4 regions of the Enterobacter quasiroggenkampii genome follow, and region 1 is predicted to be linked to each of the others. Evidence: predicted binding sites of a transcription regulator. Region 1 holds the regulator's gene; each other region holds the start of a gene.
The links. The regulator CRP, encoded in region 1, controls carbon source genes, mostly activating them, when cyclic AMP is high. The targets are predictions, from matches to a motif close to ATGTGANNNNNNTCACAT.
Positions count from the first base shown of each region.

Region 2: the regulator CRP is predicted to act here: its motif matches at 1,386-1,403, upstream of deoC (deoxyribose-phosphate aldolase).
Region 3: the regulator CRP is predicted to act here: its motif matches at 1,988-2,005, upstream of V1572_RS14160 (sugar transporter).
Region 4: the regulator CRP is predicted to act here: its motif matches at 1,747-1,764, upstream of V1572_RS18690 (YfcZ/YiiS family protein).

Region 1 covers NZ_CP143745.1:188,343-191,900, reverse strand. The annotation lists gene V1572_RS01055 (YccS/YhfK family putative transporter) at 1-834, opposite strand, end outside; gene crp (cAMP-activated global transcriptional regulator CRP) at 892-1,524, opposite strand; gene V1572_RS01045 (OsmC family protein) at 1,836-2,240, shown strand; gene V1572_RS01040 (phosphoribulokinase) at 2,336-3,205, opposite strand; gene V1572_RS01035 (YheU family protein) at 3,236-3,454, opposite strand; gene V1572_RS01030 (hydrolase) at 3,451-3,558, opposite strand, start outside.
Region 2 covers NZ_CP143745.1:1,246,100-1,249,657, reverse strand. The annotation lists gene deoA (thymidine phosphorylase) at 1-374, opposite strand, end outside; gene deoC (deoxyribose-phosphate aldolase) at 476-1,255, opposite strand; gene V1572_RS06000 (YjjI family glycine radical enzyme) at 1,518-3,065, shown strand; gene V1572_RS05995 (YjjW family glycine radical enzyme activase) at 3,040-3,558, shown strand, end outside.
Region 3 covers NZ_CP143745.1:2,939,150-2,942,707, reverse strand. The annotation lists gene V1572_RS14175 (SDR family NAD(P)-dependent oxidoreductase) at 1-299, shown strand, start outside; gene V1572_RS14170 (PhzF family phenazine biosynthesis protein) at 296-1,087, opposite strand; gene V1572_RS14165 (PhzF family phenazine biosynthesis protein) at 1,115-1,903, opposite strand; gene V1572_RS14160 (sugar transporter) at 2,081-3,277, shown strand; gene V1572_RS14155 (MarC family NAAT transporter) at 3,374-3,558, opposite strand, start outside.
Region 4 covers NZ_CP143745.1:3,919,132-3,922,689, forward strand. The annotation lists gene fadI (acetyl-CoA C-acyltransferase FadI) at 1-1,078, opposite strand, end outside; gene V1572_RS18690 (YfcZ/YiiS family protein) at 1,357-1,641, opposite strand; gene fadL (long-chain fatty acid transporter FadL) at 2,014-3,297, shown strand; gene mlaA (phospholipid-binding lipoprotein MlaA) at 3,342-3,558, opposite strand, start outside.

The DNA.
Region 1 (3,558 bases):
CACCCGCAGACGTGCCGAAACGGTCTGCGCGTTCCAGCGGATCACCGCTTCGGCGTGGCTGCGCTCGACCAGCTTTTGCACCTCCTGCGGATGGTGCAGGCTCACGGAGATATGCTCCTGCAGATCCAGCCCGACCTGGAAGGTGCGCAGCAGCCGTTTGTACTCGTGGTTCTTGTTGGCGGCGAGCATATGCAGCTGCTGATAGCACTGGCTTATCAGATCCACCACCTTCTGCTGGCGCGTCAGCAGCGGCGGTAAGGCTTTTTCCGGATCGGTATGCTGGGTCAGCAGGGTGTATTTGGCTTCGCAGTACTCTGCTAGCTGCACATAGAGCAGGCTCAGGGATTCGCGCAGCGGCTGTTCCCGCCACAGCCAGAACCAGAACCAGTTGAACAGCCCGTACCACAGTGTCCCCAGGGCGTAGATCAGCAGCGGCTCCCACACCGGCATATTCCCGGCGAGGCTTAGCGTAAAGATGGCCGCAATCAGCGAAGCGGGAAGCAGGCGAGCGTGCAGCGAACTGATTTCCGCCGTGACGCCGAGCGTCATCGCCAGCACGGTCAGGATCAGCGGCAGCGGGATATCACGAGCCAGTAACAGCTGTACGGCAAGGCTACAGCCGGCAAACAGGCAGCCACCAATAATCAGGCGTTTGAAAAAGCGCTTATGCGGCGTGTCCAGACCGGCGATGTTGCAGCAGGCGGGCACGAGGGAAAACAGCAGGCCTTGCTGAAGGTGTCCGAGGATCAGGCCTATGGCCACGGGTAGACACAACACCAGCGTTTGTCGCAGTGCGTAGTTAACTTCCGGGTGATAAATCAGCCTGCGCCACATGGGGAGTAGAGACAAAAACGGCGTGACACCTTGCGATGGCACGCCGTTTGAGCGGAATTAACGCGTTCCGTAGACCACGATGGTTTTACCGTGGGCGGAAATCAGGTTTTGATCTTCCAGCATTTTCAGGATACGGCCCACTGTTTCACGGGAGCAACCAACGATCTGACCAATTTCCTGACGGGTAATTTTAATTTGCATGCCGTCCGGGTGGGTCATGGCGTCCGGCTGTTTCGCCAGGTTCAGCAGAGTTTGTGCGATGCGGCCCGTCACGTCCAGGAAGGCGAGGTTGCCCACTTTCTCTGAGGTGACCTGCAGGCGGCGCGCCATCTGGGAAGAGAGACGCATCAGAATATCAGGGTTAACCTGAATCAGCTGACGGAACTTCTTGTAAGAAATTTCAGCCACTTCACATGCTGTCTTTGCACGAACCCAGGCGCTACGTTCCTGGCCCTCTTCAAACAGGCCCAGTTCACCGATGAAATCGCCCTGGTTCAGATAAGAAAGGATCATCTCTTTCCCTTCTTCATCTTTGATCAGCACTGCCACCGAGCCTTTAACGATGTAATACAACGTTTCCGCTTTTTCACCCTGGTGAATCAGCGTGCTCTTCGATGGGTACTTATGAATGTGGCAATGAGACAAGAACCATTCGAGAGTCGGGTCTGTTTGCGGTTTGCCAAGCACCATGCGCTGTTATCCTCTGTTATAAGCTGTCACCAGAGTCATCAGATGCATCCGGACTCTGGGGTTGCAATCGAATTCTTACCCATACCCTGGGAAGTCGGCTACCGTAACGTTTCGCAGCCAGTAAAGTTTGATGTCCTCTGCATACATGTGTAACGTCAATGTATTACTGTAGCATCCTGAGTGTTTTAGCATAGCTTTCGCCGCGTGTCTCCTGGTGTCTCGCTTCAGCATGATGCAGGTCGCCTTCCATTGCGAGAAATGTAACGCACGCGTAATCTGTCACCAAAAATGCAACGTTGGAGTTTAAGAATATGCAAGCGCGCGTGAAGTGGGTTGAAGGTTTAACGTTCCTGGGCGAATCCGCGTCAGGGCACCAGATTTTGATGGACGGTAACTCCGGCGATAAAGCGCCCAGCCCAATGGAAATGGTGCTGATGGCGGCAGGGGGATGCAGCGCCATTGACGTGGTGTCGATTCTGCAAAAAGGTCGTCATGACGTGACGGATTGTGAGGTGAAACTGACGTCAGAACGTCGCGAAGAGGCGCCACGCCTGTTCACCCACATTAATCTGCACTTTGTGGTTACCGGTAAGGCGCTGAAAGACGCGGCGGTTTCACGTGCGGTGGACCTGTCTGCCGAGAAGTACTGCTCTGTGGCGTTAATGCTGGAAAAAGCGGTAAAAATTACCCATTCGTATGAAGTGATCGAGGCTTAATCTTTTGGCGGGTGGCGCTTCGCTAACCCGCCCTACAAAAGCTACAACTGCACGAACGTAGGCCGGATAAGCGAAGCGTCATCCGGCAACAGACGTCACGCAATCTGCTTTCCTTCCATCAACCGCTCCACAAGCGGCGTCATGATGAGCTCCATCGCCAGCCCCATTTTTCCGCCCGGCACGACCAATGTATTCATGTGAGAAATAAACGAGCCCTGTAGCATCGCCAGCAGCCAGGGGTAATCAATGCCTTCGAGATTGCGGAAATGGATCACCACAAAGCTCTCATCCAGGGATGGGATACTTTTGGCCGCGAACGGGTTGGAGGTGTCCACCGTCGGCACGCGCTGGAAGTTGATATGGGTGCGGGAGAACTGCGGCGTCAGGAAGTTGATGTAATCTTCCATGGAGCGCACCACCGAGTCCATCACCGCCTCTCGCGAATGGCCGCGTTCGCTCATGTCACGCGTCAGCTTCTGGATCCACTCCAGGTTAACGATAGGCACCACGCCAACCAGCAGGTCCACTTGGCGCGCCACGTCGTGTTGCGGCGTGACCACGCCGCCGTGTAATCCTTCGTAAAACAGCACGTCGGTGGGTTCCGGCAGGGGCTGCCAGGGGGTAAAGGTACCCGGCACCTGATTCCAGGGAACGGCTTCATCATAGGTATGCAGATACTTGCGAGACTGCCCTTTGCCGCTCTGACCGTACTCAATAAAGGTTTGTTCCAGCAGGCCGAAGTCATTGGCTTCCGGACCGAAGTAGCTGATATGTTTTCCCAGATCGCGCGCCTTACGGATGGCCATGTCCATCTCCGGACGCGTGTAGCGGTGAAAGCTGTCGCCTTCGACCTCCGCCGCACGGAGATTCAGCTGGGCGAAAATCTTGCGAAATGCGAGGCTGGTGGTGGTGGTTCCCGCACCACTCGACCCCGTAACGGCAATAACCGGATGTCTGGCAGACATAGCAACTCCCTGACTGAAAAGGGTGGAAGATCAGCCGTGAAACGCGTTGCGGGGCATGATATTGACCGTCTCATGCAGTTCTGACCACACCAGCACCACGTCGCCGCTTTTCAGCTGGCGCTTTACATCGTTGACCTTTTGCTCAAGCGAGCGTTCCTGTTCACCATAATCGGTGCCTTCGCGTAATACAAAGCTTTCAATCAGATTATCGAGCGTTTCGGGAGCCAGATCCTGCCAGGGAATAATCATGTTGCACCGTCCAGATAAGGGGTTAGCCAGTCAGGAATACGCGTCTCAAGCCACATTTTCGGGCGGCGCAGCGTGCCGCCGATAAACCCGACGTGGCCGCCGTG
Region 2 (3,558 bases), 1.1 Mb from region 1:
TCGAGCGTACCGCCGGTGTGGCCCAGGCCGCGCCCGGAGATCATCGGGATGTAACCGCCACAGGCTGCCACCATGGGGCCGAGCATCAGGGAGGTTACGTCGCCCACGCCGCCGGTGGAGTGTTTATCGACAATCGGGCCGTTAAGGTTGAGGCTCTTCCAGTCCAGAACGGTTCCTGAATCTCGCATCGCCATGGTCAGCGACACGCGCTCAGGCATCGACATATCGTGGAAGAAAATGGTCATCGCCAGAGCCGCAATCTGCCCTTCTGAGACGGTGTTATCACGAATGCCGTTGATGAAGAAGCGGATCTCTTCGTCGCTTAATGCATGACCATCACGTTTTTTACGAATAATTTCTTGTGCGAGAAACACGGTAACCCCCATGAGGAATCGGGTGAATGGTGGCGGGTACGGTTTACCCGACCACGATCCGGGTAGGCCGGGTAAGCGTAGCGCCACCCGGCAATTCAAACTTAGTAGCTACTTGCGCTCTTACCGTCGCCGTGACCCAGCGCCTTCAGCAGGCTGGCCAGCAGGCTGGACGCACCGAAGCGGTAGTGACGGGAATCGGCCCAGTCGGCGCCGAACAGTTCGTCGGCAATCGCCAGGAACTGCTGCGCGTCTTCGGCGGTACGCACGCCGCCCGCAGGTTTGAAGCCTACGGTTTTGGACACGCCCATGTCGCGGATCACTTCCATCATGATGCGCGCGCTTTCCGGGGTCGCATTTACCGGCACTTTACCGGTAGAGGTTTTAATGAAATCCGCACCGGCTTTGATGGAGATTTCAGAGGCTTTACGAATCAGCGCCTCTTCTTTCAGCTCGCCGGTTTCGATGATCACTTTCAGCAGCACGTTGGCCGCCGCACACGCGTCTTTACAGGCTTTCACCAGGTCAAAACCGACCTGCTCGTTACCGGCGATCAGCGCGCGGTAAGGGAACACCACGTCAACTTCGTCTGCACCGTATGCAATCGCCGCGCGGGTTTCTGCCAGCGCAATCTCGATATCGTCGTTGCCGTGCGGGAAGTTAGTCACGGTTGCAATGCGCACGTCCGGGGTGCCCTGCTCTTTCAGCGTCTTACGGGCAATCGGGATAAAGCGCGGATAGATACAAACGGCTGCGGTATTACCCACTGGCGTTTTCGCCTGATGGCACAGGGCGATGACTTTCTCATTGGTGTCGTCATCGTTCAGGGTAGTCAGGTCCATCAGTTTCAACGCGCGCAGGCTGCTTGCAGTTAAATCGGTCATAACAATCTCCAACGGCAGTGCCGTATAAATTTTACCTTGCGGGTCTGTGAGTATTCTAACATCCACCCGCATCCACACTTCGACATTCATCACAGTTAATGAAAACTGCGTACAAATTTGCATTACTGTAATGAGATCTTCTTCAAACTTTAGTGCGCAAATTGCCGACTAAAGCAGCAATACCCCCTGTGGGATCAAAAGCGCCAACAGGCAGGCTTTCTACAATCCGTTCATCATCCGCAGAACATTCAAGGAAGCGAATATGCCCCACTCCAGCCCCGACGCCCTGCAGCAACGTTGCCAGCAGATTGTGACAAGCCCGGTGTTAACCCCGGAACAAAAACGTCATTTTCTGGCGCTGGAAGCGGAAAACAACCTGCCGTATCCGGCACTTCCTGAAGTTGCGCGCGCCGCGCTGGACGAGGGGTTTATCTGTGACATGTTCGAAGGCCATGCGCCTTACAAACCCCGTTACGTTCTGCCGGATTACGCAAAATTTCTGGCTAACGGTTCAGAATGGCTGGAGCTGGAAGGGGCAAAAGATCTCGACGATGCCCTCTCGCTGTTAACCATCCTCTACCATCATGTCCCGTCCGTTACATCGATGCCGGTCTATCTCGGCCAGCTTGATGCGCTGCTGCAACCATATGTTAGAATTCTAACACAAGAAGAAATCAATAGCCGAATAAAACGTTTCTGGCGCTATCTTGACCGTACGCTGCCGGATGCCTTTATGCATGCCAATATCGGGCCGGAAGATACGCCCATCACCCGTGCCATTCTGCGTGCCGATGCAGATCTGAAGCAGGTCGCGCCGAACCTGACCTTTATTTATGATCCAGAGATCACCCCGGATGATTTACTGCTTGAGGTGGCGAAAAACATATGTGAATGCAGCAAACCGCATATTTCTAATGGCCCGGTGAATGATAAAATTTTCACAAAAGGCCGTTATGGCGTGGTGAGCTGTTACAACTCCCTGCCTCTGGCTGGCGGTGGCAGCACCCTGGTGCGTCTCAATCTCAAGGCCATCGCCGAACACAGCACGTCAAGTGAAGACTTCTTCAGCCGCGCCCTTCCGCACTACTGCCAGCAGCAAATGGCCATCATTGATGCCCGCTGCGATTTCCTGTATCAACAATCCGGCTTCTTTGAGAATAGCTTCCTGGTGAAAGAGGGGCTGATTGATGCCGATCGGTTTGTGCCGATGTTTGGCATGTACGGTCTGGCAGAAGCGGTAAACGTGCTCTGTGAGAAAGCAGGCATCGCGGGACGTTACGGCAAAGATGAGCAGGCCAACGCGCTGGGCTATCGCATCAGCGAACAGCTTGCGGCGTTTGTCGAAAACACGCCGGTGAAACACGGCTGGAAGCAGCGCGCGATGCTTCATGCGCAGTCGGGGATCAGCTCCGATTCGGGCACCACGCCGGGCGCGCGCCTGCCCTACGGTGACGAGCCGGATCCCATCAGCCATCTGCTGGCGGTGGCTCCCCATCACAAGCACTACTCTTCCGGGATAAGCGATATCCTGACGCTGGATGAAACGGTAAAACGCAACCCGCAGGCGGTGGTTCAGCTGTGCCTGGGCGCGTTCAGGGCGGGTATGCGCGAGTTTACCGCCAACGTAGCGGGTAACGATCTGGTGCGCGTCACCGGGTATATGGTGCGGCTATTGGATCTGGAGAAATACCGGGAAGCAGGGTCGAGAACGAACACCACGTGGCTGGGGGAAGAAGCCGCACGCAATACCCGCATTCTGGAACGTCAGCCGCGCGTGATTAGCCATGAACAGCAGATGCGCTTTAGTTAGTCAGGTCATTCCTTTTTCCTGCGTGGACGGGCCGGGCAGCCGCCTGGCCCTGTTCCTGCAGGGCTGCAACCTGCGCTGTAAAACCTGCCACAACCCGTGGACGATCGGCCGCTGCAACGACTGCGGGGACTGCGTGCCCCACTGCCCGCACGACGCGCTGACCATTCAGGCCGGGCGCGTCTGGTGGCAGGAGAGCGACTGCCAGCAGTGCGACACCTGCCTGCACCTGTGCCAGCAGCAGGCGACGCCCATGGCGCACCGACTGAGCGTGGAGGAGATCCTCACCCAGGTCCGCAAATCCGCACCGTTTATCGAAGGGATCACCGTAAGCGGCGGGGAAGCCACAACGCAATTGCCGTTTTTAGTGACGCTGTTCACCGCGATCAAAGCCGATCCCGCCCTGCGTCATCTGACCTGTCTGGTCGACAGCAACGGTTTGTTAAGCGAAACCGGCTGGCAAAAGCTGCTGCCGGTACTGGATGGCGCGATGCTG
Region 3 (3,558 bases), 2.0 Mb from region 1:
GTGCAGCAGGACGATCGCAGTACGTTGCCACCAAAGCAGCGATGGTAGGGATGGTCAGAAGCTGGGCGGCGGAACTGGCCCCGCGCGGGATCACCGCTAACGTGGTCGCGCCAGGGGCAACCCAAACGCCGATGCTCAGCGCACCGGGGAGAGAAACCTCGCCGCCGAAGTGTCCGCCAATCGGACGTCTGATCGCCCCAGAGGAGGTGGCGGGGTTGGTGAATTTCTTACTTAGCAATGAAGCCGCCGCTATCACCGGTCAGGAGATGGTGATATGCGGCGGCGCCTCACTCGGCTAGCGCAGGAAAACGCGCCCTTTCAGATACAGGGTGGCCTGACCGCCGATCAGCACGCGGTCGCCCTTCAATTCGCAGCGCAGATCCCCGCCACGGTGTGACACCTGGCGGGCATTGAGTGACGTTTTACCCAGCTTTTCGCTCCAGTAAGGGATCAGCATGCTGTGGGCAGATCCGGTAACCGGATCTTCGGGCACCCCTTCGCCCGGGCAGAAAAAGCGGCTGACGAAGTCATATTTATCGCCCGGCGCCGTCACGCAGATCATTTTATCCAGCGGAAGCATTGCCCCAATATCCGGCGTTAACGCTTCTACCTGCTGCTGGCTCTCCAGCACCACCAGGTAATCACGTCCAACGCGCACCTCTTTTGCCTCTGTGATGCCCAGGCCGCTAAACAACAGCGCAGGTGGGTTCTCGACCACCTCCGTTGACCACGCGGGGAAGTTCAGCGTCAGCCAGTCGCCGCTGCGTTTAACCGTCAGCTCGCCCACGAAGCGCGTGGTGAAGGTGATTTCAGTGTGCGGATAGTCAAGGTATTCGAAAATAACGTGCGATGCGGCAAGCGTGGCATGGCCGCACAGGTTAATTTCATCCAGCGTGGTAAACCAGCGCAGCTCAAACCCACCGTCGGTACGGACGAAAAAGGCGGTCTCAGACTGGTTATGCTGCTGCGCCATTTTGAGCAGCGTCTCGTCCGGCAGCCACTCTTCCAGAGGACATACCGCTGCCGCGTTGCCGCCAAAGGTTTTGTCGCTGAAGGCATCCACCAGATAAAAATCAATTTCCTGCATTGTCTCTTCCTCTCTTGTTATGGGTATTTAGCGCAGAAAAACTGTGCCTTTCAGATAAAGTGAAGCCTGTCCGCTCATCAGCACACGCGAGCCTTTCAGTTCACAGCGCACGTCGCCGCCGCGCGCGGAAACCTGACGGGCAAGCATGGCTGTTTTCCCCAATTTTTCGCTCCACCAGGGAATTAGCATGGTGTGCGCGGAGCCGGTGACCGGATCTTCCGGTACGGAAACGCCGGGGGAGAAAAAGCGGCTGACAAAATCGTATTCCCCCTCACCGCGCGCCGTCACGCTCACCTTATGCTCGCCCGGCGTCATCGCCGAAAAATCCGGGGCGAGGGCCTCGACCTGCTGGCGATTTTCCAGAACGATGACCCAGGCGCGCCCTTTACGGGCTTCAACGTAGCGGCTGATACCCAGCGCCGAAAGCATTTCCGGCGGGGGCGTCTCTTCATGGGTTGGACATGCCGGGAAGTCCAGCGTCATCCAGTCCCCCTCCCGGGTGACCGTCAGGCGGCCAGAGGCGGTATCAAAGTGGATCCGCGCGTCCGGATAATCCAGCTCGGTAAACAGTACGTGCGCCGCCGCCAGCGTAGCGTGACCGCAGAGATTGACTTCGCTAAGCGTGGTAAACCAGCGTAGCTCAATGCCCCCTTTGCTGCAGACGAAAAACGCCGTTTCCGACTGATTATGCTGCTGCGCCATCTTCAGCAAGATCTCATCGGGTAACCATGCTTTCAGCGGGCACACGGCGGCCGGATTACCGCCAAACGTGGTATCGCTGAACGCATCGACCAGATAAAAATCAATCTCCTGCATTGTCTTACCGCCTGTTTTTATTGTGTTGTTCTTTTATATTCAATGAAAACAGCGTCCCCGGCTACCGCTTTTATAAGGTAAATATTGAGATCTGCGTCACATAATGGTTGAGTTTTCGCCGTTCGACGTTTTAAGATCGTCTCCTCTTCTTTTCAGCAACGAATCTCAGACATCCCTATGACAACGAACACAGTTTCCCGCAGGGTCGCGTGGCTACGCGTGGTCACGCTGGCAGTTGCCGCGTTTATTTTTAATACCACAGAATTTGTGCCGGTTGGGCTGTTGTCTGACATCGCTGACAGTTTCCAGATGGAAACAGCGCAGGTGGGCATTATGTTGACCATCTACGCCTGGGTGGTGGCGCTGATGTCTTTGCCGTTTATGCTGCTGACCAGCCAGATGGAGCGGCGCAAGCTGCTGATCGGTCTGTTTGTCTTGTTCATTGCGAGCCATGTGCTGTCGTTTATGGCGTGGAATTTTACGGTGCTGGTCATGAGCCGAATCGGCATCGCCTTTGCCCATGCGGTGTTCTGGTCGATTACCGCGTCGCTGGCGATTCGCCTGGCGCCGGCAGGTAAACGCGCCCAGGCGCTGAGCCTGATTGCTACCGGTACCGCACTGGCGATGGTGCTGGGTCTGCCAATTGGCCGCATCGTGGGGCAATACTTCGGCTGGCGCACGACCTTCTTCGCCATCGGTATGGGCGCGCTGGTGACACTGGTATGCCTGATTAAACTGCTGCCCACGCTGCCGAGCGAACATTCCGGCTCGCTGAAAAGCCTGCCGCTGCTGATGCGTCGCCCTGCACTGCTGAGCATCTACCTGCTGACCGCCATCGTCGTGACGGCACACTACACGGCGTACAGCTACATTGAACCGTTTGTACAGGTGGTGGCGGGCTTTAGCGCCAACTTTGCCACCGTCTTACTGCTGATCCTCGGCGGCGCGGGCATTATCGGCAGCGTGCTGTTTGGCAAGCTGGGTAACCGGCACGCCTCCTTGCTGGTGAGCAGCGCCATCGGCCTGCTGCTGGGCTGTCTGCTGTTGCTGATGCCCGCCGCGGGCAGTGAAAGCCATCTGGCGATCCTCAGCCTTTTCTGGGGCGTGGCGATCATGATTATTGGCCTGGGCATGCAGGTGAAAGTGCTGGCCCTGGCGCCGGATGCGACGGACGTCGCCATGTCGCTGTTCTCGGGGATTTTCAATCTGGGCATTGGCGCGGGGGCGCTGGTGGGAAATCAGGTCATCCTGCACGTGTCGATGTCGGCGATTGGCTATCTGGGGGCTATTCCGGCCCTGGTGGCGCTGATCTGGTCGGTACTCATCTTCCGTAAGTGGCCGGTGGCGCTGGAGGAACAGGGGCAGCACGGGTGAGGGATTGTTGGTGCCGGGTGGCGCTGTGCTTACCCGGCCTACAAAAAGACGGATTTCGTAGGCCGGGTAAGGCGAAGCCGCCACCCGGCAATGAACTTAGTGATAGGTCTTAATAATCTCCAGCACGCCGTTGATAATAAACTGCACGCCCATACAGACCAGTAAGAAGCCCATCAGACGGGAAATTGCCTCGATACCGCCCTTACCTACCCAGCGCATAATGGCGCCGGAGCTGCGCAGCGACACCCACACGATAAGACCGATAATCGCAAAAATCAGCG
Region 4 (3,558 bases), 1.0 Mb from region 1:
CGCTTGCCAGCAGCTGGACGTTTGCCAGGGTTTGCGCGGCAAACGCTTCGTGCATATCAATCAGGGTTAAATCAGCCAGCGTCAGCCCCGCGCGATCCAGCGCCAGCGGCGTGGACCATGCCGGACCCAACAGCATGTCCTGCCAGACGTCAATGGCGGTGAAGGCGTAGCTGCGTAAATAGCCCAGGGGAGTAATGCCCAGCTCTTTTGCACGGGATTCGGTCATCAGGATCACGGCGGCAGCCCCGTCCGTCAGCGGAGTACTGTTCGCCGCCGTCACGGTGCCGTGCTTGCGGTCAAACGCCGGGCGCAGTTTGGCGTAATCCGCCAGCGTTGACGTGCCACGAATATTGTTATCTTCCGCAAGCGGTTCGCGATAGGGCGGAATATAGGCGGTCATGACCTCATCGGTCAGCTTGCCTTCCGACCAGGCTTTTGCCGCAAGCTGATGTGAACGATGCGCCAGCGCATCCTGCTGTTCACGCGTAATGCCGTAGGTTTTGGCCATCTGCTCGGCGGTGTCGCCCATGCGCAGGCCGGTGGAATATTCCGCTACGGCAGGGGGAACAGGCATCAGATCGCGCAGACGTAAACGCGAGAAGAGTTTGAGCTTCTGACCCGTCGTGCGGGCTTTGTTGGCATCGACCAGGATACGCGCCAGCTTTTTACTGACCCCAATCGGCAGTACCGAAGAGGAGTCCGCTCCCCCCGCTATCCCGGCGCGAATGGTACCCGCCATCAGACTTTCGGCGACGTTCGCCACGGCCTGGAAGCTGGTTGCGCAGGCGCGGCTGACGCTGTAGGCGTCGGTATGAACATTCATCCCGGTACCGAGGACGATTTCCCGCGCGATGTTGGGGGCTTCAGGCATCTGCACGACCTGGCCAAAAACCAGCTGTTCGATGACCTCCGGCGGAATTTCGCTGCGAGCCAGCATCTCCCCCACTACCATTTTCCCCAGGTCGACGGCCGGTATGCCATGAAACGCCGTTGCCTGACGCGCAAATGGCGTGCGCAATCCACTGACGATGGCAATGCGATCGCCCTGACGGGTAATAAGCGGTAATGCCTGACTCATAACACTCCCCTGTAAAAAAATTTTCGCAAACGCAAAGTGGTCTGACCTGATAATAGTCTTAACCATTTTTTTACATTCAGCCAATCGGGGAAACGAAAAAATGCGAGCTAAAACACAGAGAAGAAAAAGAAAATGCCCCTGCATGGCAGGGGCATTTGTGCGGTATGTTGTCGGGTGCGCAAGGTAAAAGCAAAACGGTAACCCGTAGGTTACCGTTTTTAATGTTTGCGCCCTCTCCCGTGGGAGAGGGTCGGGGTGAGGGCATCAGGCCGCAGAAATTAACGCAGACCCAGCTGGAAAATCAGCGTTTCTGCTTCGCAAGCGAAAACAAAGTCGATGTCCAGCTTCACGCCGCCTTCCACTTCGGTAAAGGTCGACTTGATTTCACACGGATCGGATTCAACATCACGCGCACGCTTGCTCAGCGCGGCCAGGGTCTCTTCCGCTTCGGCGCGGTTGGTGAACACACGGCTGTAAGACGCGGTGCAATCGGTGTTGTCCATGATGGTCCCAACATCCATACAGCAGCAAACCGGGGTTTCATCAGCACTGCATTTACTCATAGCTCAATTTCCTCTGTATTCGCGCAACGCGCGAGATAAACACGATGCTGCTATTTTACGCCCCGGCTCGGGCTCTCTCCAGCCGTTAATGGCGCAAAATCGGATAAGTGACCAATATCACACTAAAAAATGATCTAAAACAAAAACCACCCTTTTGGGTGAGTCGCGATGGTCACAATTTTGCCAACCAGATCTCGTTTCACGAAACATGTTTGAAAATATTAATAAACAAACTTGCAACATTCAGGCTGGTCGGACCTATACTCTGGCCACTGGTCTGATTTGTCTGTCATACCTCAGACCCTACACTTCGCGCTCCTGTTACGGTATGTAACAATTATTGAATAAAAATAACTCAATGAGGTTATGGTCATGAGCCAGAAAACCCTGTTCAACAAGACTGCGCTGGCAGTCGCAGTGGCACTCGTCTCCACTTCCGCATGGTCAGCGGGCTTTCAGTTAAACGAATTTTCTTCCTCTGGCCTTGGCCGCGCGTATTCGGGGGAAGGTGCGATTGCGGATGATGCGGGTAACGCGAGTCGTAACCCTGCATTGATCATGATGTTTGATCGTCCGACCTTCTCTGCTGGTGCGGTTTATATCGATCCTGATGTCAACATTTCAGGCAAGTCACCATTCACTGGTGCGAGCCTTAAAGCGGACAATATTGCCCCAACAGCATGGGTCCCTAACCTGCACTTCGTTGCACCTATCAATGAACAGTTTGGCTGGGGAGCATCCGTAACCTCTAACTACGGCCTTGCTACCGAGTTCAATAGCAACTATCCGGCTGGTGAATACGGCGGTAAAACGGACCTTACTACGCTGAACCTGAACCTGAGCGGTGCTTATCGCCTGAACGATAACTGGAGCTTTGGTCTGGGCTTTGATGCCGTCTACGCCGATGCCAAAATTGAACGTTACTCCGGAGAGCAAACTGCTCGCCTGCCAAAAAACAGCAATAAAATTGCCAGTCTTGAAGGTGATGAGTGGGGCTATGGCTGGAACGCCGGTATCCTGTACGAGCTGGACAAAAACAACCGTTGGGGCCTGACCTATCGTTCCGAAGTGAAAATTGACTTCGACGGCGATTACAAGAGCGGCATCCTGAAGCCGGTGAACAACCTGGTTCCTGGTGCGGGTACCACCATTCCTTGGGGAACGTCAAACCAGACCGTTCCAGGTTCACTGTCACTGCATTTGCCAGAAATGTGGGAAGTGTCCGGTTACAACCGCGTTGCACCTCAATGGGCGATCCACTATAGCCTGGCCTATACCAGCTGGAGCCAGTTCCAGGAGCTGAAAGCGACCGGAACCAATGGTCAAACGCTGTTCTATAAGGACGAAAGCTTCCACGACGCCTATCGTATTGCGTTGGGTACCACCTACTACTACGATAAAAACTGGACTTTCCGCTCCGGTATCGCATTTGACGACAGCCCGGTTCCGGCAGACAAGCGTTCTATTTCCATTCCGGATCAGGACCGCTTCTGGTTAAGTGCTGGCGCGACATATGCGTTCAACGAGAATGCATCCATCGATGCGGGCGTTTCTTATATGCACGGTCAGAAAGTCACGTTCCAGGAAGGCCCTTACGAGTTTACCTCTGAAGGTAAAGCCTGGCTGTTCGGTACGAACTTCAACTACGCGTTCTAATCGTACTGGAATCAAAAAAGGTGAGCATTGCTCACCTTTTTTATTTACTCGGAATCGATATCTTTTAGTTCGTTTTCGATAGCCTTCGCGTTTGGATTCTCTTCCGGCTTCAGCTTACCGCCGTTGGCAATAAAGTCATGATTCTGGAAGTACGCTTCACGCACCATAATGTACGGGTCAGAAGACTGGCGCAGCAGACCGTCAGAGTCGAGCAGTTGCGCACGGGTTTCAATCCCTTCCACCGTCCATTTACCTACCGAC